Regions from separate parts of the Vibrio sp. 2134-1 genome, predicted to be linked through region 2. Evidence: predicted binding sites of a transcription regulator. Region 2 holds the regulator's gene; the other holds the start of a gene.
The links. Region 2 encodes PurR, which represses purine synthesis genes. Its sites were predicted from a motif close to TNANGNAAACGTTTNCNTNA; they were not measured.

Region 1 (12,471 bases), on a different contig from region 2:
GATTAGACCAATCATACTTCTAATCTCCCTTAACCTAGGCTAATTTGAACGTCAACGCCCGCAGCAAGGTCTAGACGCATTAGAGCATCAACAGTCTTGTCTGTTGGCTCAACGATGTCGATTAGACGCTTGTGAGTACGGATTTCGTACTGGTCACGTGCTTTCTTGTTAACGTGTGGAGAGATAAGAACTGTGAAACGCTCTTTACGAGTTGGCAGTGGGATTGGACCACGAACCTGTGCGCCAGTGCGCTTAGCTGTTTCAACGATTTCCGCTGTAGAAGCATCGATTAGTTTGTAATCGAAAGCTTTTAGGCGGATACGGATACGTTGGTTCTGCATGAGACAGAGCTCCAAATTTAATAAATTACACAAACAATATCGCCACTCAAACTCGTCAAGACGAGAGAATGCCGATTGATTTATGTGAAACCGTAGCATCCAAGATTAGGACGCATTGTCAGTTAATTTTCGATTAACTATCCCTATATGCCAAAGTCACCTTTGAGGATAGTTTTTCCGAAGAAAAGATAGCTAATTGTATTAACCGCGAACATAAGCTGAGTATACATTACCTCACAAATCCTTAGATTTGCTCGCTCCTCACTGCTCATTGGTTCACAACTGGCTTAACCAGTGCGCTGCATTATACAGATCACACTTTAGGTTGCAAGCGCTGAGTGAAAAATAATCGGGAATATTCCAAACCCTATACATCCCTCTTCGCTTGGTAGCCATTAAACAAAAAGGACGCCGAAGCGTCCTTTTCTAAACTGTAATCGTAATAGCGGCTGCTATTATTTCTTACCGCTTGATAGTGCACCGAAACGCTTGTTGAAGCGATCAACACGGCCGCCTGTATCAACGATACGTTGCTTACCAGTGTAGAATGGGTGACACTTGTCACATACGTCTAGGTGGATAGACTCTTTACCTAGAGTAGAGTTGAACTCAAAAGAGTTGCCGCAAGAACAAGTCGCTTTTACTGCTTTGTATTCTGGGTGGATACCAGCTTTCATGGGATAACCTCAATAGTAGGCCGTGTCGCTATACGAATCTAAGCCGCACACCACACGCAATTAATAATAAAATGGGATACCGCATCAACTAATTGCCGAAGCCATATCTCAAGGCGCGATATAGTAAAGAATCACATTGCTCGGATCAACACATTTGGCAACTTTTTCGCCACTTTTTTAGCCAGACTAATCATAGAGGCACGATTCACGCTGAATCACATAGCTTTACTCGAATTTCCATACCGATTTTAATAGACTCTCATTTCCTTTCCCTCTTTTTAATAGCTAAGAATTTATGCGTCCAACCATTGCTAGAGTGGCATTACCCGTTCCGCTCGACAAACAATTTGATTACGCCATTCCGGGGCACCTGTTTCCGATCATTGGTGGACGCGTTTCCGTGCCTTTTGGACGCCAAACCTTAGTCGGCATCGTCACCGCAATGGTTAATCACTCGGACTTTCCCAAAGATCAACTCAAGCCAATCAAAGCAGTTCTTGATTCTCAGCCGATATGGTCTGAAAAGCTTTATTCGTTGCTGACTTGGTGCAGCCAGTTCTACCAATACCCACTTGGAGATACGCTACACAATGCGATGCCAGCAGCTCTACGTAAAGGAAAGCCTGCAGATTTTGCGACGTTACAAGAGTGGCAAATTACCGAATCCGGTAAAGACAAGCTGATGCAAGGGCTTGATCGTCGAGCGGTCAAACAACAGAAGGTCTTGCAAATGTTGGTTAACGGCGCTTTGCCTCACCAGGAATTTGTCGACCAAGAGATAGCCTCAACAGTACTAAAGTCTTTAGAAGAGAAAGGCTGGATTGAACGTATCGAGAAGAAGCCTGTAATCACCCAGTGGGGACAGCACGTTGAATGCGACGTCGAGAAGCCAAAGCTCAACCACGAACAAGCGCTGGCTATTGCAAGTGTAAATAGCCAAACAGGTTTTGCTTGCTATTTATTAGAAGGCGTCACGGGCTCAGGTAAGACAGAAGTGTACCTCAACCTTATCAAGCCAGTTTTAGAGCAAGGGAAACAAGCCTTGGTTTTAGTACCAGAGATTGGCTTAACGCCCCAAACCATCAACCGCTTTAAACGCCGTTTTAATGTGCCAGTTGACGTCATCCACTCCGGGTTAAACGAGACGGAGCGTCTGAATGCGTGGCTTTCTGCACGCGACAAAGCGGCCGGAATCATTATCGGCACACGCTCTGCCCTACTCGCGCCTTTTGCTGATCTCGGGATTATCATTGTGGACGAGGAACATGACACCTCTTACAAACAGCAAGATAGCTTGCGTTATCATGCACGCGATGTTGCTGTAATGCGCGCTCATAAAGAACAAGTTCCGATTGTTCTGGGCTCAGCCACACCTGCACTGGAGACATTGCACAATGCCTTGTCAGGCAAATATCACCATTTAACACTAACCCAACGAGCTGGCTCTGCCGTGCCAACCACTAATAAAGTGTTAGATGTAAAAGGTCAGTATTTAGAAAGTGGCTTATCTGCCCAACTGATTGCCGAGATGCGCAAGCATTTAAAAGCGGGCAATCAAGTAATGTTGTTTCTTAACCGCCGAGGCTTTTCGCCCGCTTTGATGTGCCATGAATGCGGTTGGATTGCAGAATGTAAACGTTGTGATGCGTACTATACGTTCCACCATTACAGCAACGAAATACGCTGCCATCACTGCGGCTCACAACAACCGGTAATTCATCAATGTCAGGGGTGTGGTTCAACTCAACTGGTTACCGTCGGCGTAGGAACGGAACAACTCGAACAACAATTGGCTCAGTTATTTCCAGAATACAACGCCATTCGCATCGACAGAGACAGCACACGTCGCAAAGGTAGTTTGGAAGATGCCCTTGAATCGATTCGTAAAGGTGAACATCAAATTCTGATTGGCACCCAAATGCTGGCTAAGGGGCACCATTTTCCAAATGTAACACTCGTTGCTCTTTTGGATGTTGATGGCTCTCTCTATAGTAGTGACTTCCGCGCTTCCGAGCGACTAGCGCAGTTGTTTATTCAGGTCGCAGGTCGTGCCGGCCGCGCAAGTAAACCTGGCGAGGTTATCCTACAAACCCACCATCCTGAGCACAGCTTGCTGCAGGCCCTGCTTCAAAAAGACTATCGCCACTTTGCTATGACTGCTCTGGAAGAACGCAAACTGGCTCAGCTTCCGCCTTATAGTTTCTTGACTCTGTATAAAGCAGAGGCGAACCAAAGTGAGGTAGTTGAAGACTTCCTGCGTCAGGTTCGCTTTACGTTAGAGTCACACCCTCTGTTCGATGATTCCTGCATGGTGTTAGGCCCTACTCCTTCACCTTTGGCTAAGCGGGCTGGTAAATACCGCTGGCAACTATTACTGCAAACTCAGCATCGTTCATTGATGCAAAAGTTATTAACCAGTGCCAAACCTGCTATTGAGTTGTTGCCAAATGCTAAGAAAGTACGCTGGAATTTAGACATAGAACCACAAGATCTCAGCTAGCAAACGTTTAACTATGTAATGAATTACCATTTAATGTGACCAGAATCACACCAAGATTACAATTTTTGTTAAACAGACCGTAACTTTCACTTTAGAAATGAATAGACTATCCAAATTAGAAAAGTCTAAAGTGACTTGTTTGCACAGGCTTAGATTAAAACAATGACTATTCCCACAAATTGATATCGCGGTGAAGAATCCATTTTCCCACTCGTTAACACGAACTGAGCGAAGAGCAAATACAGCTCTCACTCGGTTTGATTACTCTGATTTCAAACCGGAATAACGTCATCTTGGCAAAAAATAAATGAGAGGTTAAAAACTATGGCGACAATGAAGGATGTTGCCCAGCTTGCGGGAGTGTCTACGGCTACGGTATCTCGAGCCTTAATGAATCCAGAGAAAGTCTCTTCTTCTACAAGAAAGAGAGTAGAAGATGCCGTACTTGAAGCGGGTTATTCTCCAAACTCATTAGCGCGTAACTTACGTAGAAACGAATCAAAAACCATTGTTACTATCGTTCCCGACATCTGTGATCCTTATTTTTCTGAAATTATTCGCGGTATTGAAGATGCAGCCATGGAACATGGCTATCTAGTCCTGCTGGGCGATAGCGGACAACAGAAGAAACGCGAAAGCTCTTTCGTAAACCTCGTATTTACTAAGCAGGCAGATGGAATGCTACTGCTTGGTACAGATCTACCATTCGATGTCAGTAAGCCAGAGCAAAAGAACTTACCTCCGATGGTAATGGCGTGTGAATTTGCGCCAGAGCTCGAGCTTCCGACAGTACATATTGATAACCTGACCTCAGCATTTGAAGCGGTGAATTACCTGACCCAATTAGGTCATAAACGCATTGCTCAAATCTCTGGACCAGATACAGCAATATTGTGTCAGTTCCGCCAGCAAGGCTACCAACAAGCCCTGCGCCGTGCCGGCATCAATAAAGATCCACAATATAGTGTCATTACTGAGTTCTCTTTTGATGGCGGAGCAAAAGCCGTTCGTAAACTGCTCGAATTGCCAGAACCACCAACGGCTATTTTCTGTCACTGTGACACAATGGCCATCGGCGCAATTCAAGAAGCGAAAAAGCTTGGCTTACGAGTACCGCAAGATCTCTCTGTTGTGGGCTTTGATGACATTAACTTCGCTCAGTACTGCGATCCACCGTTGACCACCATATCTCAACCTCGCTATGAGATTGGTCGACAAGCGATGCTAATGATGCTCGAGATGTTAAAAGGCCACGACGTGCATTCAGGCTCGCGTCTGCTTGAAACTAATCTCGTCATTCGTGGAAGTGCAGCGCCACCACAGCGCCCTTAACCTAAAGATTAGGTATTCATCCCCAAAGCGGTGCTAAGGCGCCGCTTTTTTATTTACCCCTCCTGCTTTTTGTGTATCCCTGAATAAATGTAAGTGAGAACGGAAACACACTCCTACACTCGGGCGTTGTCGCGCTTTAGCTATCAAGATTCTATCAATAGGGTGTTTTCTCAACTCGTTCTGGATTAACATATTTGCAAGAATCCTTGATGACCAGAAATAACCGTGGCAAATAGAGATTATGTAAGACGGGGGCGAGGCGCCCCAAAAAAGTCGACAAAAAAACAGCCGCCGAGAAGAAAAAAACCTTGGCGCAGTGGCCTGCTCGCTATCTTGCTCGTGGGCGGTTTTGGCTATGGTCTTTACCTTTTGAGTAGCGACCCAGAACCTAAACAACCAGTCGTGAAGCAGCCAACAACCACTGTCAGCAAACCAAAGCCGAAAAAAGACTTGCCGCCACCACCAGAAGAAAAATGGGAATATGTTGAGTCACTACCGAAACGTGAAGTTGAAGTTGTGGCTAAAGAAATTGAAGTTTCTAAAATTCCTTACATCATGCAGTGTGGCGCGTACAAAACTCAGGCACAAGCGGAAGAGCGCAAGCTTGCAATCGCGTTCCAAGGGATGTCGAGCAAGATTCGTAAGAAAGAAGGCAGTTCATGGTATCGTGTGGTGCTAGGTCCGTATAAGTTCAAACGTGATGCAGAACGTGACCGTCATAAACTGCAACGCGCGAAAATCGAGCCGTGCGCGATTTGGAAAGAAAATCTTTAAACTCAGGCCCTAGGAGCTAAGATCCTAGGGCCTTTCTTTTTGCCCCCTTGAATCCCCATTTCTCCTCCCCCATATACTGAATTAAATCCAAAGAGAAATAATCAAGAGGTCGACTGTGACTACCATTGTATCTGTACGTCGAAATAATAAAGTCGTCATCGCGGGTGATGGCCAAGTATCTCTAGGCAATACCGTAATGAAAGGTAATGCGCGCAAAGTTCGCCGCCTATACAACAACCAAGTACTAGCGGGCTTTGCCGGCGGTACTGCGGATGCCTTCACCCTTTTTGAGCGCTTCGAAAGCAAACTGCAAATGCACCAAGGTCACCTAACCAAAGCGGCAGTTGAGCTAGCTAAAGACTGGCGTAGCGATCGTGCTTTGCGCAAGCTCGAAGCATTACTTGCCGTTGCCGACGAAACCGCATCGTTAATCATTACCGGTAATGGTGATGTCGTACAGCCAGAACACGACCTGATTGCGATTGGCTCTGGTGGTGCTTACGCACAAGCTGCCGCAACCGCCCTACTAGAAAACACAGATCTAGATGCTCGTGAGATCGCGGAAAAAGCTCTCAATATCGCGGGTGACATTTGTGTCTTCACTAACCATCACCACACGGTAGAAGAGCTAGACTCAACAATAGAGCCTGAAAAACCAACCGCGTAATCGTAACGAAGTAAGGAAAGAATATGTCTGAAATGACGCCTCGCGAAATCGTTCATGAATTGAACCGCCACATTATCGGTCAAGAAAAAGCCAAACGTTCGGTTGCGATTGCACTTCGTAACCGCTGGCGCCGCATGCAGCTTGAAGAAAGCTTGCGTGCCGAAGTGACGCCAAAAAACATCTTGATGATTGGCCCTACTGGTGTTGGTAAGACTGAAATCGCACGACGCCTCGCAAAACTGGCAAATGCCCCTTTCATCAAAGTTGAAGCGACAAAATTCACCGAAGTGGGTTACGTTGGTAAAGAAGTTGAAACCATCATCCGTGACCTAACCGATGTCGCTGTGAAAATGACGCATCAACAAGCGATGGAAAAAGTGAAATTCCGCGCAGAAGAACAAGCGGAAGAACGCATTCTTGATGCGCTACTGCCACCAGCACGTGATAGTTGGGGTCAAGCAGAGCAAACGGAAGAGTCTTCTCACACTCGCCAGATCTTCCGTAAGAAACTGCGTGAAGGCCAACTAGACGATAAAGAAATTGAAATCGACGTAGCCGCACCGCAGATGGGCGTAGAGATCATGGCGCCTCCTGGTATGGAAGAGATGACTAACCAGCTGCAAGGCATGTTCCAAAACCTCGCTGGCGACACTAAGAAAAAACGTAAGCTGAAAATCAAAGACGCAATGAAAGCGTTAGCGGAAGAAGAAGCGGCGAAACTGGTTAACCAAGAAGAGCTGAAAGAAGCAGCGATTTTCAACGTTGAAAACAACGGCATCGTATTTATCGATGAGATCGACAAGATCTGTAAACGCGGCGAGAGCTCAGGCCCAGACGTTTCACGCGAAGGTGTTCAGCGCGACCTACTTCCATTGATTGAAGGCAGCACGGTATCAACCAAGCACGGCATGGTAAAAACAGACCACATTCTGTTTGTTGCATCTGGTGCATTCCAAGTGGCAAAACCATCTGACTTGATCCCAGAATTGCAAGGCCGTCTACCAATTCGTGTTGAGCTAGAAGCACTAAGCAGCAACGACTTCAAACGCATTCTGACAGAACCAAAAGCCTCTCTAACAGAGCAGTACGTTGCGTTGATGAAAACGGAAGATGTGGACATCGAGTTCACAGAAGATGGTATCACGCAAATCGCGGAAGCGGCATGGACGGTCAACGAGAGCACAGAAAACATCGGTGCTCGTCGCTTACACACCGTAATGGAACGCTTGATGGATGAAATCTCTTACGACGCAGCGGAGCAATCTGGCGCTAAATTCATTATTGATTCCGCTTACGTGAAAGCGCGCCTAGGCGACACAATTGAAGATGAAGATCTAAGCCGCTTTATTCTTTAAACGCAATCTATTTTACCAAAGCCCAGAACCTTGTTTCTGGGCTTTTTGTTTAGAATGACGGTGACTTTGACAACATCTAAATCAAAAGATCTCGTCATTCTAGCGAGCTCAAGCGAGACTAAGAATCTGCTAACAGCAGACGCCTTTCTTTCCAACTCACCTTCACCACTGCACAATCGGATGATCGATTCTGAATCACACTCGTTCCTCGCTGTTCAGCATGACGGTGACTTAGACAACATCTAGATCAAAAGCTCTCGTCATTCTAGCGAGCTTAAGCGAGACTAAGAATCTGCTAACAGCAAACGCCTTTCTTTCCAACTCACCTTCACCACTTCACAATCGGACGATAGATTCTGAATCACACTCGTTCCTCGTTGTTCAGAATGACGGTGACTTTGACAACATCTAAATCAAAAGATCTCGTCATTCTAGCGAGCTCAAGCGAGACTAAAAATCTGCTAACAGCAGACGCCTATTCTTTCACACTCACCTTCACCACTGCACAATCGGATGATGGATTCTGAATCACACTCGTTCCTCGCTGTTCAGAATGACGGTGACTTAGACAACATCTAGACCAAAAGCTCTCGTCATTCTAGCGAGCTCAAGCGAGACTAAGAATCTGGTAACAGCAGACGCCTATTCTTTCCCACTCACCTTCACCACCGCACAATCGGATGATCGATTCTGAATCACACTCGTTGTTCAGAATGACGGTGACTTTGACAACACCTAAATCAAAAAGGTCTCGTCATTCTAGCGAGCTCAAGCGAGACTAAGAATCTGGTAACAACAGACGCCTATTCTTTCCCACTCACCTTCACCACCGCATAATCGGATGATCGATTTTGAATCACACTCGTTGTTAAGAATGACGGTGACTTTGACAACACCTAAATCAAAAGACCTGGTCATTCTAGCGAGCTCAAGCGAGACTAAGAATCTGCTAACAGCAAACGCCTTTCTTTCCAACTTACCTTCACCACTGCACAATCGGACGATAGATTCTGAATAACCCTTTGACTTCTAGCTGAGTTGTTTTAGGTCAATAGCGTATCTGCCTCTTTGTGCTTATACTGGGCACATTGGTTACTAGCACGAAATTTCCATGAAACAATCTCTACAGATCTGGCTTGAAGCCGCTCGTCCAAAAACATTACCTCTGGCATTGGTCTCTATCTTAACAGGTAGCGTGCTCGCGTACTCGGCGGGTCATTTCTCACTGACGATTGCCATCATGGCTTTCGTAACCGCGACATTGCTGCAAATTCTGTCCAACCTGGCAAACGACTATGGCGATGCCGTTCAAGGTACAGATAACGACAAACGCCTCGGCCCATTACGAGCGATGCAGTCAGGCGCGGTAAGTGCGAAACAGATGAAACAGGCGATTATCTTTAACATCGCTCTGACCGCCATTTCAGGCTTGGTGTTGGTTTTCTATTCACTAAGTTCACTGGAAAGCATTGTCACTTTTATCGGGCTGGGAATTCTGGCCATTCTCGCAGCCATTGCTTATACCATGGGTAGCAAACCATACGGTTACGTGGGGCTTGGCGATATTTCAGTTTTCTTGTTTTTTGGTTTACTCGGCGTATCCGGTACTTATTTCTTGCATACTGGTCACGTAGATACCACGCTATTCTTACCTGCTCTAGGCTGCGGTTTACTCGCCGTTGCAGTACTCAACATCAACAATATGCGTGATATCGAGAACGACCGAGAGTGTGGTAAACGCACAGTCGCAGTGCGATTGGGTCAACGCAAAGCCAAGCATTACCACTTTGTTTTACTTGGCGGTGCTATTCTTGCCTTTGCGGCTTACTTGTTAATTCAAGACAAACCCGTTTGGATTAGCTTGCCATTTTTACTTAGTATTTATTTCGTGGCCGATCATGGTAAAGCGGTTTGGCATACACAAAAGCCCGCTCAGATAGCACCAATGATGCCAGTCATCGTGAAATGCTCTTTAGTCACCAACGTTTTGTTTGCAACAATTGTGGTAGCTCAAACTCTAGTAAGTTAAAAAAGGATTGTCATTGCATTGACTTAATGCCTAGATATACTCAAAGACAACCAATTTCTGTTTAGAAAGGTACGCTATGGAATACAATACCTCAGCACTCTGTGATATCTACCTCGATCAGGTAGATGTGGTTGAACCAATGTTCAGTAACTTTGGCGGTCGCGCTTCATTTGCCGGGCAAATCACCACCATCAAGTGTTTTGAAGATAATTCGTTGATCCGCGCGACATTAGAGCAAGATGGACTTGGTCGCGTTTTGTTAATTGACGGTGGCGGTTCCCTACGTAAAGCCCTTATCGATGCAGAAATCGCAACCATTGCGGAAGAAAACGAGTGGGAAGGCATTGTTGTTTACGGCTGTGTTCGTGAAGTAGATGAACTTGAAGATATGAACTTAGGCATTCAAGCCCTCGCTTCTATTCCTGTTGGAGCGACCAGTCAGGGGATTGGCGAATTGGATGTACCAGTCAACTTTGGCGGCGTCAGCTTCTTACCTGAAGATTATATTTATGCTGATAGCACCGGAATTATCCTGTCGCCTGAACCATTGAATATTGATTTAGAGTTGGATGAAGAAGCATAGCGAGTCTTAGGTGTCTAAGTTATAGGGTCTTCTCTTGGCTCTTAGCGCCTAGCCTTGTCTTAACATTTTCTACTTCCCTAAAACACAAACACCCGCTTAACGCGGGTGTTTTTAATTTGGAATGAAGAAGCCGAATTATTCCACTTCGTCCATTTTGCCAAGTAGTGCACGAATGCGCTCTTGCCATTGTGCGTGCTCTTGCTGTGCTTGTTGTGCTTTTTGCTCTAGCTCTTCACGTTGAGAGCGAAGCTCGTTCGCTTCTTCCGCAAGTTTAGCTTTATCTTCTTTCAGCTCTTCGACTTCCATCTGAAGAAGAGTGATTGTGTCAACTGCAGTTTGAATTTTAGATTCTAGTTGTTCTAGTACTTCAAAAGACATCTTGGCCTACCTATGTTATTCCGTTGGGACGATGTGCGAGATTGATGCACACCTAACCTATATAAGGTTCATTCTACTCAGCGTCGCGATGAGAAACACTCACTATATTCGATATTTTGCATCATTCGGTCAAAAAATCAGCGCAATCTCACTAAACGCTGACTTTTCTTGTCGCCGAAGCATTTTTGAGCAAGGATTTTGCGTCTCGCTACGCTGAAAATCGCCCTAAGTATTGATCAAATTCAAGTTAGATAAAGTAAAAGCCTCGCAAAAAGGCAAACGTTTACTCGACCTTGTGATAGAATCGCCGCGCAAATTCTTCTTCCCTCTTGCTTACTTGGAGACATCATGAAACGCGATTTAGCAATGGCATTTTCCCGTGTGACTGAAGGTGCAGCTCTGGCTGGTTACAAATGGCTTGGCCGTGGCGATAAAAACGCAGCCGATGGCGCAGCTGTTGAAGTTATGCGCACGCTACTGAACAAAACAGATATCAGTGGTGAAATTGTCATTGGTGAGGGTGAAATCGATGATGCGCCAATGCTGTACATTGGTGAGCAAGTGGGTATTGGTGGTGATGAAGTAGATATTGCAGTCGACCCGATTGAAGGAACGCGTATGACGGCAATGGGACAATCGAACGCACTAGCCGTACTTGCCGCAGGTGAGAAAGGCTGCTTTCTTAAAGCGCCAGATATGTACATGGAAAAACTGGTTGTTGGCCCTGGTGCAAAAGGCGTAATTGACTTAGAAAAGCCGTTAAAAGAAAACCTAGAGAACGTAGCAAAAGCCCTGAACAAGCCACTTGATACCCTAGTCGTTATTACCCTTGCGAAACCTCGCCACGATGACGTTATTGCAGAAATGCAAGCAATGGGCGTACGTGTTTTTGCGGTGCCTGATGGTGACGTCGCTGCCTCTATTCTAACTTGTATGCCAGACAGTGAAGTGGACATGATGTACTGTATTGGCGGTGCGCCAGAAGGGGTTGTATCAGCAGCGGTAATTCGAGCGCTAGACGGTGACATGCACGGTCGCCTGCTTCCTCGTCACGAAGTAAAAGGCGATACTGAAGAAAACCGCATTTACGGTGCAGATGAACTAAAACGCTGCGATGAAATGGGCGTAAAAGCAAATGTTGTACTCAAAATGGAAGACATGGCTCGTAGCGACAATGTGGTATTTTCAGCTACAGGCATCACTAAAGGTGACTTGCTGGAAGGTATCTCTCGTCAAGGCAATATTGCAACCACAGAAACGCTGCTCGTGCGTGGTCGATGCCGTACTATTCGTCGCATTAAGTCGACTCACTACCTAGATCGTAAAGATCCAGAAGTACGCGATATTATTCTTTAAGCATTTCTCGAGGCTCTCGCTCAGTCTGAGCTTGAGCCTTTCTTTCCGCACAGCCGGACAGTAGATTCTGAATCACCTCGTCCCTCGCCGTTCAGAATGACGGAGACTTTAATTAGCTCTAAATCAAAAGAACTCGTCATTCTAGCGAGCACCAGCGAGACTAAGAATCTGGTAACAGCAAACTCCTATTCTTCCTGCTCGTCTTAGCCACTACACAGCCGGACAGTAGATTCTGAATCACATTCGTTCCTCGTTGTTCAGAATGACGGTGACTTTAATAAGCTCTAAATCAAAAGAACTCGTCATTCTAGCGAGCGCCAGCGAGACTAAGAATCTAGTGGTAACAAGCTCCTATTCTTTCCTGGTCACCTTAACCACTGCTCAACCGGACGATAGGTTCTGAATCACCTCGTTCCTCGCTGTTCAGAATGACGGCTACCATAGCAAGCTCTAAATCGAAAAAACTCGTCATTCTAGCG
Region 2 (12,471 bases):
CATGAGTACTTGGGCAGTATTTGGCAAAGGTTGCGTGATACTGTCGGCCAAACACCAATGGTTGAAGCAAACTAGTATTATCTTGAAGCCACAAAAAAGGAGAGCCGAAGCTCTCCTTTTTCTTTTTACGATTGAGTTATGTTCAAACTAGTCACCAGCAAACATATAGCCCTCGCCGTGTACCGTTACAAAAATCTGTGGGTTCTTAGGATCGAACTCCATTTTTGCGCGCATACGTCGAATAAGAACATCAATGGTGCGGTCATTCGGCGCATCCACTCGATGGCTGATCATGTTCAAAATACGCTCACGACTTAACACCTGGTTAGGGTAAGACGATAATGCCACCAAAAGTTCATACTCTGCTTTAGTTAGTTTTACTGGCTCACCGTTGCGGCTAAGTGCGCGACGTTGAATGTCGAATGTCCACTCCCCAAAGCGCACAATGTGCTCTTCACTGGTTTCATTCGCTTTCGAGCTGCCACTGCGCGCTGCTGAAATACGCCACAGCAAGTTTTTAACGCGAACTAACAGCTCTCTCAGTTCAAAAGGTTTTGTCACATAATCGTCAGCACCCATTTCTAGGCCTACGATTTTATCAATGCTATCCGTGCGTCCTGTTACTAATATGATACCAATATCCGATTGGCTACGTAACTCACGAGTAAGCATCAGGCCGTCTTCACCAGGCAGGTTAATATCCAGCATGATCAGGTCTACATCGCCCGCTTGCAAAACTTCACGCATTTCCGCGCCACTCTCTGCTTCGCTGACTTGGTAGCCCTCATTTTGGAAATATCCCGCAAGCTTACTACGAGTTACAACATCATCTTCTACGACTAATACGTGATAGCTCATTTACACCACTTTTCTGTCTTCTTATTATCCAAGACGTATTCTATTCATAACTAGTAACATTTCTAGTCATAGATACATTAAAACGCAAGATTTAGCGTTTTTATTGATTCAAAACAAGCTTACCCACTGCTATTAATAAACGGTCATTTTTGACCATAAAACATAACAATTATAGTTACTGCTATTCATTTTAATTGATTACACTTAGGGGATATCCCTAATTGACTTTGTGATGCATGACTTGAAGCATCATTCAGGAGCCCAAAATGCAAGAAGTGAAAGCTTTTAATGAAAAACGCGCTGAAATTTACTGGTGGTTTTCGAGCTTGTTCGCAAAAGAACTAACAGAGAAAGAATTGGAAGCCTATCACAGTGTTGAAATTCGCAGTTTTCTCGCAGGCTTAGGTGAAAATGAGTCGCTGAAACCAGCCGTTGATAGCCTAGTTGATGCGCTGAATCGGTTACAAGATCGTGAAGATGCACAACTAGAGCTTGCAGCTGACTTTTGTGAACTGTTTTTGAAGACAGAAAAATACGGCGCTCTTCCTTACGCATCCATGTACATTGGTGAATCAGGTTTACTGAATGACAAGCCAGCTGAGGAAATGGAAAAGTTGATGGCTGAATTTGGCGTTCAAGTAGACGAAAACCTAAAGGAACCTGCGGATCACTTAGCCGTTGAGCTCGACTTTCTCGGGAACATGATTATCCGCTCAAACGAGCTTGAACAAGAAAAACACATGGAAGAAGCCTTCGTTAAACAAAACGACTTTATCCAGCAACAATTGATGTCTTGGTTACCTCAGTTTTCAGACAAATGTAAACAATTCGACGAATTTGGATTTTACTCGAGTGTCGCGAAACTATTAGTTGCATTTTGTAAACTAGACAGCGCCTACCTTCTTGGTGAATAATTGCCGCCTATTTTTAGGGAGCCTGCCTATCGGGCTTCCTGTATGCCGAAAGTGACCAATTGTAAGTAACTTGGGTATAATATTCGTTTGCCTTAACTTAGCGCAAAGACGCTTGGTTATTTAGCAGTCAAAATGTGACTTCAAATACACAAATCTCGTGCTGAAAACATTGCTAGTCAGTCCACATAGGGCTAAAATGTGAGCGCAAACGATTAAATATGATTTATATGTAAACCGCTGAAATATAGCGGTTTTTGTGTTTTCTTAACAGGTTGATGGCAATTTCTCATCAGATAGAAAAAAGATAAAATTCATCGACCGATGCTGCTACGCACCCTTTTGTCGCACTTGGATCAACCGCTGCCGAGACACTTAGCGCCAATTTTATATTGCTAGGTGTGAAACCATTAGAGCATCAGGTACATCCAATACGACATATTTCAGTAGCTCGATACAGGACACCATTTATGGCCACGATAAAAGACGTTGCTCGCTTAGCCGGCGTTTCCACTACGACAGTTTCGCACGTTATCAATAAAACGCGTTTCGTTGCAGAAGCAACGCAAGAAAAAGTAATGAAAGCCGTTGACGAGCTGAATTACGCGCCAAGTGCCGTTGCACGCAGCCTAAAATGCAACTCAACTCGTACGATTGGCATGTTAGTAACTCAATCAACTAACCTATTTTTCTCAGAAGTGATTGATGGCGTTGAGAGCTACTGTTACCGCCAAGGCTATACTCTGATTTTATGTAACACAGGCGGGATTTACGAAAAACAACGCGATTACATTCGTATGCTGGCTGAAAAGCGCGTTGATGGCATCCTAGTGATGTGTTCTGACTTAACCGAAGAACTAAAAGAGATGCTTGACCGTCATGCGGACATTCCTAAAGTGGTCATGGATTGGGGCCCAGAGAGCTCGCAAGCAGACAAAATCATGGATAACTCAGAAGAAGGTGGCTACATTGCGACCAAACATCTGATTGACAATGGTCATACGGATATCGCTTGTCTAAGCGGTCATTTTGAAAAGCTTGCTTGCCAAGAGCGCATTGCAGGTTTCCGTCGCGCAATGAGCGAAGCGAACCTAGCTGTAAATGAAGACTGGATCCTTGAAGGTAACTTTGAATGTGATACGGCCGTATTAGTTGCAGATAAAATTACCGCAATGGACAAGCGCCCGACGGCGGTATTCTGTTTTAACGACACAATGGCTCTCGGCCTAATGAGCCGCTTGCAACAAAACGGGATCAAAATTCCTGAAGATATTTCAGTGATCGGCTACGACAACATCGAGCTTGCAGAATACTTCTCTCCACCGCTAACGACTATCCACCAACCTAAACGTCGTGTTGGTAAAAATGCATTCGAAATTCTACTTGAGCGTATCAAAGATAAAGAACACGAAAAACGAATTTTCGAAATGCAACCTGAGCTTGTAATTCGAAATACTGTGAAAAAAATGAACTAAATTTCACTGTATTTAACACGGTTAAATAAGCGCTCTACAGGGGCGCTTATTTTTTTGGAAAAATTAAGCATTCTCTAATACTTCACACCACTCTAATAACAATTGACTAACGTTAACTCCCTGTTTTATATAAATGTAATATATATTAAGAACTCCTTTTCAAAGGCCAATTTGCACCTTTCCATATGCAAAATAGAGCATTCAATCTATCATTTTTATTGAACCGAAATCACACTTTTAACGCTAAACCGTGATGTTAATTCAATATAAGAAGTATGCTCATTGTGTCACGCACAGGGCAAACCATTCGAAAGAGTGGGACGCAAAGCCTCCGGCCTGAACCATATTACGATATGGAAGGTAGCGGGGTTACCGATGGCAAGTGTGTAAGCAATGACTTTACTCTGTAATGACATTGTTTTTACGCATGTTTGCTACTCTCTCGGACCTGACTTTTGGTGGCGTAATATTAATTACACCGAGATAACAAAACATGGATAAACCGATACTCAAAGACTCTATGAAGCTATTTGAGGCACTTGGTAATATCAAGTCGCGCTCAATGTTTGGTGGCTTCGGACTATTCGCTGATGAAACAATGTTTGCACTAGTGGTAAACAATCAGCTTCATATCAGAGCAGACCAAAAAACTTCATCTGACTTCGAGAAACAAGGGCTAAAGCCTTACGTTTATAAAAAACGTGGCTTTCCAGTCGTTACAAAGTACTACGCTATTTCCAGCGATTTATGGGAATCAAGCGAACGCTTAATCGAAGTAGCGAATCAATCATTGAAAAAGGCAAAGCTTGAGAAAGAACAGCAAGCAAGTACAAAGCCTAACCGTTTGAAAGATTTGCCTAACTTACGACTGGCTACCGAGCGCATGCTAAAAAAAGCCGGCATCGAATCCGTAGAGAAGCTTGAAGAGGAAGGTGCGCTTAACGCCTATAAAGCGATAAGAGATACGCACTCTGCAACCGTCAACATTGAGTTGCTATGGGCACTAGAAGGTGCTATCAACGGCACTCATTGGAGTGTGGTACCTCAAGCTCGCCGAGATGAGTTGATGAACGGCCTCCAATAAAAGTCGGCCTAAAAACTATCTTGTAAAACCGCAGTCTAATCTGCGGTTTTTTTGTGAAATTTTTTCGGTTTTCCTACTGTCTTATTACATATATCCCAAATTGGAATCAAAATTATGAATAAGAAACTGATATTAGGTCTCATCCTACTAGCGGCTATCGTCTTTTTAGGTATTAACTTTGGCCAGTATTTAACCTTAGAGAATGCAAAAGCCCAACAAGAAGCACTAACTACATACATCGATCAGAATTTTGTATTCTCGGCTGCGATTTACTTTTTTACCTACATTGCAATTACCGCTTTTTCTATCCCAGGAGCGGCAGTAGTCACCTTACTTGGTGCAGCCTTATTTGGTTTTTGGACAAGCTTGCTACTGGTTTCTTTCGCTAGCACTATGGGGGCAACACTGGCCTTCTTGAGCAGCCGATACTTATTGCGTGACTGGGTACAAAACAAATTCGGAAATAAACTCAACGCAATTAATCAAGGTGTCGAAAAAGACGGAGCTTTTTATCTATTTTCCTTGCGTCTAATCCCTGTATTCCCTTTCTTTCTAATCAACTTACTGATGGGCTTAACGCCGATGTCTGTAGGTAGATTTTATCTCACTAGCCAAATAGGTATGCTGCCAGGCACAGCCGTATATCTGAATGCAGGTACTCAATTAGCAACAATTGAAAGCCTATCGGGCATTGTTTCACCCGCAGTATTAGCGTCTTTTGCGCTATTGGGACTATTTCCAATCATCACTAAATGGGTTATGGATAAAGTAAGGCCGACACCAAGTCAGCAAAACTCGTAATTGGTGAAGTGGGTATTTTGATGAAAATATTTATCGCTAAAAACCCAGCAGAAGCACACATTGTATGTGAGCTGCTTAAAGTGGAACAAATTTACTGTGAAGTTCGTGGAGAAGGTATTTTCGGCTTAAAAGGAGAACTGCCGTTTGGTGATGATACCGATCCTTATGTGTGGCTTTTTGACACTGCACAAAAGATGAAAGCTGAAGAAATAGTAAAAGCATATCGAAAACAATCCGATAGGCATGAGTATCAAGATTGGCAATGCCCAAAATGTCATGAAATAAACGAAGGGCAATTTGGTGCATGTTGGCAATGTGGATATCAACTAGGAGAGCTATAGCGGCTCTCCTATTCAGTGGATACACTCAGTTTTAAGCACATACAGCTTGCTGTTTAATAAACTCGATGGAGTGTTGATTGAAGTCTTCTGGACGCTCTACATTGCATACATGACCACAATTCGGGATTTCTCGTAGAATGCTGAGCTTATGTGCTGCAACCATTTCTTTGACAGGTTTAATAAACATGTAATCCCTGTCGCCCATTAAGTAGAGAGTCGGAATGGGTAACTCTCGATCTTTAAAATATTTCATTAACGGATTTACATCAGCAGCAAGAATAAACCAACGTTTAAATTCTTTTTGGCAAAGCTTCTTGGCTTCGCGAATAAAAAGGTGGCGAGATTCTCGTTGGCTTCTTTGAGGCATAACAATATAAGCGAACAGTTTGTAGAGCCACATGTACGGTAGGATATGCTTACAAAAATTACCTAATTTCACCAATATCTGAGAACGAGTGTTAAGCCTTGTGACAGCACCGCCGAGCACCATCGAACGTACGCGCTCTGATGACAATTCAGCAAGGTTTCGAACAATAATGGTACCAAGCGACATACCGACAAAATGAGCGGATTGGATCTTTAAATGGTCCAATACTTTCAAAATATCTTGAGTAACTTCCGTAAAGGTATAACGGCTAGCAATGAGCTCTTTAAGTAACTGATTTGACTTTCCATGCCCTCTTAAATCGATCAACAATAAGTTAAAGTGTTGCTTGTAAGCTTTAATTTGCTTGAACCAGATAGAAGAGCTACCACCAGCACCGTGCACAAATACAACCCACTCATGACTAGTAGGGTGCAAATAGGTTTTATGAAAAAGTAGCGGCTGGGTCATATTCAGTATCAAAAAGATCGTGCTATTGAGTAAAAAGCCATCCTACCACACTCCCCTTACTCAAGATAATAAAGGCACCTCATTCGGCGCCTTTCGTTACAATTTTAAGTCAAACTAACGCTGAGTGGTAAAGCTGCAAATAAGATTCTGCGGCCTTTTGCCAACAAAAGTCTTGTTGCATCGCATGCAACTGTACTTTATTCACTTCAGGCTCGTTTTGAGCGTAGAGCAACAGTGCCCTTAGCATCGTTAACAACAATGCCTGCGGTGTCGGTTCGAAAAAAACAAACCCCGTTGCTTCAGATGGGTTTACATCATAATCGCTAACGCTGTCCTTTAAGCCACCAACACCGCGTACTATCGGCAATGTACCGTAAGCCATACTATAGATTTGATTCAAACCACATGGTTCAAACTCAGAAGGCATCAAGAAGAAATCAGAACCAGCTTCAACGATATGCGCAAGTTCATTGTCATACGCTTCTACAAAGGCAAATTTGCTAGAAAACTGCGCGGTAACCTCTCGTAGCTGAGCGGCAAGAACAGGGTCTCCGGTCCCAACGACAACTAGCTGAACATCGTGCTTCAAAAAATCGGCCAAAGCAGGCAACAAGTAATGAACGCCTTTCTGCTGGGTCAATCGACAAACCATACCGAACATAGCTACATTTTTTTCGGGCAAATTTAGTCGTTGTTGTAATGCTTTTTTACAAGCTTTCTTCCCTTGCGACATACTTTGCTGGTCGGCGCAGTAATTAACCGGCAAGTAGGTATCCGTTTCCGGATTCCAAGCGCTGTAATCACAACCATTCAAGATGCCGACTAAGTCCTGTGCACGTTGCTGAAACTCCCAAGCCATGCCGTGACTGCCAAGCTCTGTTTTTAGTTCCTCTGCGTACGTAGGGCTAACCGCGTTTATCTTATCTGCATTCATTACGCCAGCTTTAAGCATCGTAATATGCGTTGCACTCACCGCAGCATCGGGAACGTTTCTACAATGAAACTCTGGCAAACACTGCACGTCTTCATAACTAAATACGCCTTTAAAGACCGCATTGTGAATTGAAATGACGCTTTTAGTATGAGCAAAGAACGGATCATTGCCATACCTGTGCTTGAGCAAAAATGGAACAAGACCTGTGTGCCAATCGTTCGCGTGTATGATATTAGGTTGAAAGGCGAGCTTGGGTAACATGTCGAGACATGCTGCACTAAAAAACGCAAAGCGCTCGCCGTTATCAGTATACGCTTGGTTGTTCTCCGCATACATTGATGGTCGATTGAAATACGGCGGACAATCAATCAGGTAAACAGGATTTTGACCTAACATGAGCCGCAAAACTCGATACTCCGTATGCGGCCATGATGTTAATTTTGTTTCTAATACAACTTCTGCGTCTGCGAGTTTATCAATACTACTGTACGCAGGGATGGTAATTCTTACGTCTTGCTGTAGGTTTTGAAGGGCTTCCGGTAGTGCCTTGGCAACATCTGCCAAGCCACCACTTTTAATGAGGCCTTCAACCTCAGAAGCTACAAACAGAATAGATAAGTTGTTAGTAGCCAACTCGAGCTCCTTTCGGAATAACAACAATGCCCTCCTCAGACACGTGGAAGTGTTTTTTATCTTCTTGAAGATTCACACCAATCTGAGTACCAGGAGCAATATCGGCATCCTTGTCGACAATCACACGACGTAAAACACAGCCTTCGCCAATTTTTACGTCACCAAGAAGTATACATTCGCTGATATCGCAAGCAGAAGCAATATTACTGCGAAAACCAAGCACCGACTTTTCGATTCTTGAGCCTCTAACATAGCTGCCATTACACACTAAACTATCGATTATCTGCACACGACCATTATCAGAGTCGGTAAATGTCGCAGGTGGCAATGGTGGGTAGTAGGTGTGCAATGGCCATTTACGGTTGTACAGCGAAAATGGTGCATCTTTTTCTAGCAGATCCATATGCGCTTGCCAGTACGCATCAATAGTTCCGACATCACGCCAGTACACCTCTTCTTTTTCGCCACTGATTTTGTTGGTACTGAAGTCATACACGAACACATCACCTCTAGGGAACATCTTTGGAATGATGTCCTTTCCAAAATCATGTGATGAAGCTTCATTATCCGCATCTTCGACCAACTCTGAGAACAGTACCTGAGCTTCAAAAACATAGTTACCCATTGAAACTAAAGCGTAATCAGGGTCACCAGGAATCGACTTCGGATTTGCTGGTTTTTCTTCAAAGCCAATCATACGACCTTCACTATCCACTTCGATAACCCCAAATTGCGACGCCTCTTTTAGTGGCATGCGCAATGCAGATACCGTCAAAGAAGCCTGCTTTTCTGAGTGGAAGTTCAGCATTTGTTTGATATCCATCTTATAGATATGGTCAGAGCCAAAAATACAAACTTGCTCTGGTTCTTCTAATTCCATAAAACGCAGGTTTTGATAGATCGCGTCCGCCGTCCCTTCGTACCAACGTTTACCAGTACGCATTTGAGCGGGAATAGGATCGATAAAGCGGTCTGTAATGCCGTTGATGTTCCACCCCTTTTTTAAGTGATGGAATAAAGATTGAGATTTAAATTGGGTTAGGACGTAAATGCGCATCAAATCCGCATTAACAAAATTGTTTAGAGCAAAATCGATCAATCGATAACTACCACCAAACGGTACCGAAGGTTTACTGCGAGATTCCGTTAAAGGTCTCAAACGAGAGCCTTCACCGCCAGCAAGAATCATTCCCAAAACACCAGCCATTTGTTGTTCTCCATATCGTTATAGCTTGGATTTGGTACTCGCTTGAATGAGTCATACTCGGGGAGTCAAGCGAATACATTTAGCAACCGTCTCTGAGTTTCTGTGAACTCTTACAACACGGATAAAAAAGCTACGGCACTTCCAGTATGCAACGTCCACTCTTTCCTTATTTTTTGACGCAAACAATGCACACAGTTGCACTAATTTTTGTAATAAATTATCTAAGCGGGTTCTAAATTACAATTTTTAATACGCCATTCTGTGTACCATACAGCTCTTGCGTACTCAAGACGATATCTAGATCACACATGGAAAAGCAAACGATTACATTGTGAAAACAATTTACGAACGGATTCACTACACCGCCGATTTTTTAGCCTAATGTATAACAAATATGTGAATGCAAAATGAAAGTTACAACGAATATTTTTTACATAAAAAATACATCAGCGACTACGAAATATTGATGCTGGGATCTTCTTGCGTCAGCAAAACTCAGTCAAAGCAGCAAAGATCTATACGAACAACACAGTGGCCTTTACGCAAAAACAAAACGCAAAAAAGGCAGCGATATCGCTGCCTTTTTACATTACTTAGATCGTACGTTTTTATGCTTTCGCTTTTTTACGCTTATCAGTGACTTCCCACTTACCGTCAACAAAGAGCGCTGTCCAACCAGATGGTTTGCCATTCTCTTCCGAACGAACGTAGTTCTCTTTTGTTTTGCGACTAAAGCGTACGACTGCAGGACGACCATCAGGATCTTCTTGCGGTGCGGTCGCTAGGTATTTGAACTTCTCAGGTAAACGCTCTTCAAAACGTGCCAGTTCAGCAACCAAAGGAGCACGTGTCTCGCGCGATTTCGGGAAGTTGCTTGCCGCCATAAATAGACCTGAAGCACCATCACGAAGTACGAAATACGCATCTGAGTTTTCACATGGCAACTCGGGGAAATGAACAGGATCTTCTTTCGGGGGCGCGACTTCGCCATTCTTCAAGATCTTACGAGTGTTCTTACACGTTTCGCTCGTACAATCCATGTATTTACCAAAGCGACCGTTCTTAAGCACCATATCAGAGCCACATTTGTCACATTCAACAACTGGACCATCGTAGCCTTTTACTTTGAACTCGCCGTATTCAACAAGGTAGCCTTCACAATTCGGGTTATTACCACAAACATGCATCTTACGCTTGTCATCAATCAGGTATGCGTCCATCGCTGTTTCACAGATCGGACAACGCTTTTTAGCGCGCAGAGCTGCGGTTTCAACGTCTTCTTCTAGAACGTTAATAATACCTTCTTCGTCACCCAAGTTGATGGTTGTCTTACAACGCTCTTTTGGTGGTAACGCGTAACCTGAACAGCCTAAGAACACACCTGTCGAAGCAGTACGGATGCCCATTGGACGGCTACACGTCGGACACTCGATATCCGTCATGACGATGTGGTTTAACTTCATACCGCCTTCTGACTCATCCAGCTCCGCTTTTTCAAGATCGCCAGTAAAATCAGCAAAGAAGTTGTCTAACACAGCTTTCCAGTTCACTTCACCTTCAGCGATTTGGTCCAATTTCTGTTCCATACGCGCAGTAAAGTCGTAGTTCATCAAATCGTTAAAGCTGTCATCAAGGCGGTCAGTAACAATTTCACCCATTTTTTCAGCGTAGAAACGGCGCTGATCAACTTTCACGTAGCCACGATCTTGAATCGTAGAAATGATCGATGCGTAAGTCGACGGACGACCAATACCTCGTTTCTCCAGCTCTTTAACCAGTGCTGCTTCAGTGTAGCGCGCAGGTGGCTTTGTAAAGTGCTGTTTAGGGTCAAGTGACTCTAAGCTTAGCTTATCGCCAAGTTGTACCGCAGGAAGGATTGTATCCTCGTTTTTGCCCATTGGACGCTGTACACGAGTCCAGCCGTCAAATTTAAGGATACGGCCTTTCGCTTTAAGCGTGTATTCTGCCGCTTTTACACTGATGGTTGTTGAATCGTATTCTGCTGGCGTCATTTGACACGCTACAAACTGATTCCAAATCAAAGCATAAAGTTTGTGCGCATCAGCATCGACACCTTGCAGGTCTTCCGCCTTAACACCCACATTTGAAGGGCGGATCGCTTCGTGCGCTTCCTGTGCCCCTTCTTTGCTACCGTACGTCAATGGTTTCGCTGGCAGGTACTTATCACCAAACTCAGAACCAATAAAGTCACGTACAGCGTCCACAGCCTCGGCACTTAGGTTAGTCGAGTCCGTACGCATATAAGTGATGTAACCGGCCTCATAGAGGCGCTGAGCTAGCATCATGGTCTTTTTCACGCCGTAGCCCAGACGTGTACTTGCTGCCTGTTGAAGCGTAGAGGTGATGTAAGGTGCTGAAGGCTTGCTCTTTGTAGGGCGGTCTTCACGCTTACATACTTCGTAACTTGCATTCTCAAGTACAGACATCGCTGCTTTGGTTTCTGCCTCATTAACTGGCTTAAACGCAGAACCGTCTTTCTGAGCAACAAGCAGTTTAAAGTCCACTTTGTCTTTCGTTTTCGTATTCGCATGAATGTCCCAGAATTCTTCTGGTACAAACGCGTTAATCTCACGCTCACGCTCAACTAACAATTTCACCGCAACAGACTGCACTCGACCAGCAGATAAGCCACGAGCCACTTTTTTCCAAAGTAGAGGTGAAACCATAAAACCAACGACACGGTCCATGAAGCGACGTGCTTGTTGGGCATTTACACCATCCATGTTCAGCTCGCCAGGTGTCTGGAAAGCTTGTTGGATCGCGTTTTTCGTAATTTCGTTAAAAACTACACGTTTGTATCGCTCTTCATCGCCACCGATGATCTCACGAAGGTGCCATGCGATTGCTTCCCCTTCGCGGTCCAAATCGGTTGCGAGATAAACGCAATCTGCGTCTTTGGCGAGTTTTTGTAGTTCGTTGACAACTTTTTCTTTGCCTGGAAGGATTTGGTAATTCGCTTCCCAGTCATGATATGGGTTAATCCCCATCTTTTTGATCAACGCTTTACGGTCTTTCTCTTTTTTAACGCGCGCTTTCTCTTCCGGACTCATCCCTTTAGTTGAGATGGCTGCGGCTTTTTTCTCACCAGTGCTTTGACCGGCCGTAGGCAGATCACGCACATGACCAACACTAGACTTAACAATAAAGTCTTTACCAAGGTACTTATTTATCGTCTTTGCCTTGGCTGGTGACTCTACTATAACGAGTGATTTACCCATAACTGACTCTAACGTCCTTCATAATAATGCGGGTAGAAACCTTGTTTAAAGGCCACCCGCATAATGTTCTATTTCATTGCTTCTTTTTTTACTATTGTGCGAGATGAAAAGAAGATCAACTGCTTTTTTGAAATTCAGATCCGATTGGTTGAC

Region 1: a site for PurR is predicted at 10,908-10,927, ahead of glpX (class II fructose-bisphosphatase). Genes of this name have one in related genera too.

The regions. Positions count from the first base shown of each region.
Region 1 covers NZ_JAWOUS010000005.1:2,402-14,872, reverse strand. The annotation lists gene rplC (50S ribosomal protein L3) at 1-15, opposite strand, end outside; gene rpsJ (30S ribosomal protein S10) at 30-341, opposite strand; gene rpmE (50S ribosomal protein L31) at 797-1,018, opposite strand; gene priA (primosomal protein N') at 1,314-3,518, shown strand; gene cytR (DNA-binding transcriptional regulator CytR) at 3,822-4,850, shown strand; gene ftsN (cell division protein FtsN) at 5,076-5,624, shown strand; gene hslV (ATP-dependent protease subunit HslV) at 5,740-6,291, shown strand; gene hslU (HslU--HslV peptidase ATPase subunit) at 6,315-7,646, shown strand; gene R7R78_RS07885 (1,4-dihydroxy-2-naphthoate polyprenyltransferase) at 8,758-9,675, shown strand; gene rraA (ribonuclease E activity regulator RraA) at 9,752-10,258, shown strand; gene zapB (cell division protein ZapB) at 10,394-10,636, opposite strand; gene glpX (class II fructose-bisphosphatase) at 10,985-11,992, shown strand.
Region 2 covers NZ_JAWOUS010000011.1:39,760-52,230, reverse strand. The annotation lists gene elyC (envelope biogenesis factor ElyC) at 1-75, shown strand, start outside; gene torR (two-component system response regulator TorR) at 148-858, opposite strand; gene torD (molecular chaperone TorD) at 1,125-1,772, shown strand; gene purR (HTH-type transcriptional repressor PurR) at 2,240-3,244, shown strand; cyclic di-GMP riboswitch class I at 3,532-3,621, shown strand; gene R7R78_RS13585 (TfoX/Sxy family DNA transformation protein) at 3,738-4,328, shown strand; gene R7R78_RS13580 (TVP38/TMEM64 family protein) at 4,443-5,129, shown strand; gene R7R78_RS13575 (DUF2007 domain-containing protein) at 5,150-5,470, shown strand; gene R7R78_RS13570 (alpha/beta fold hydrolase) at 5,502-6,305, opposite strand; gene glgA (glycogen synthase GlgA) at 6,415-7,872, opposite strand; gene glgC (glucose-1-phosphate adenylyltransferase) at 7,862-9,079, opposite strand; gene topA (type I DNA topoisomerase) at 9,688-12,318, opposite strand.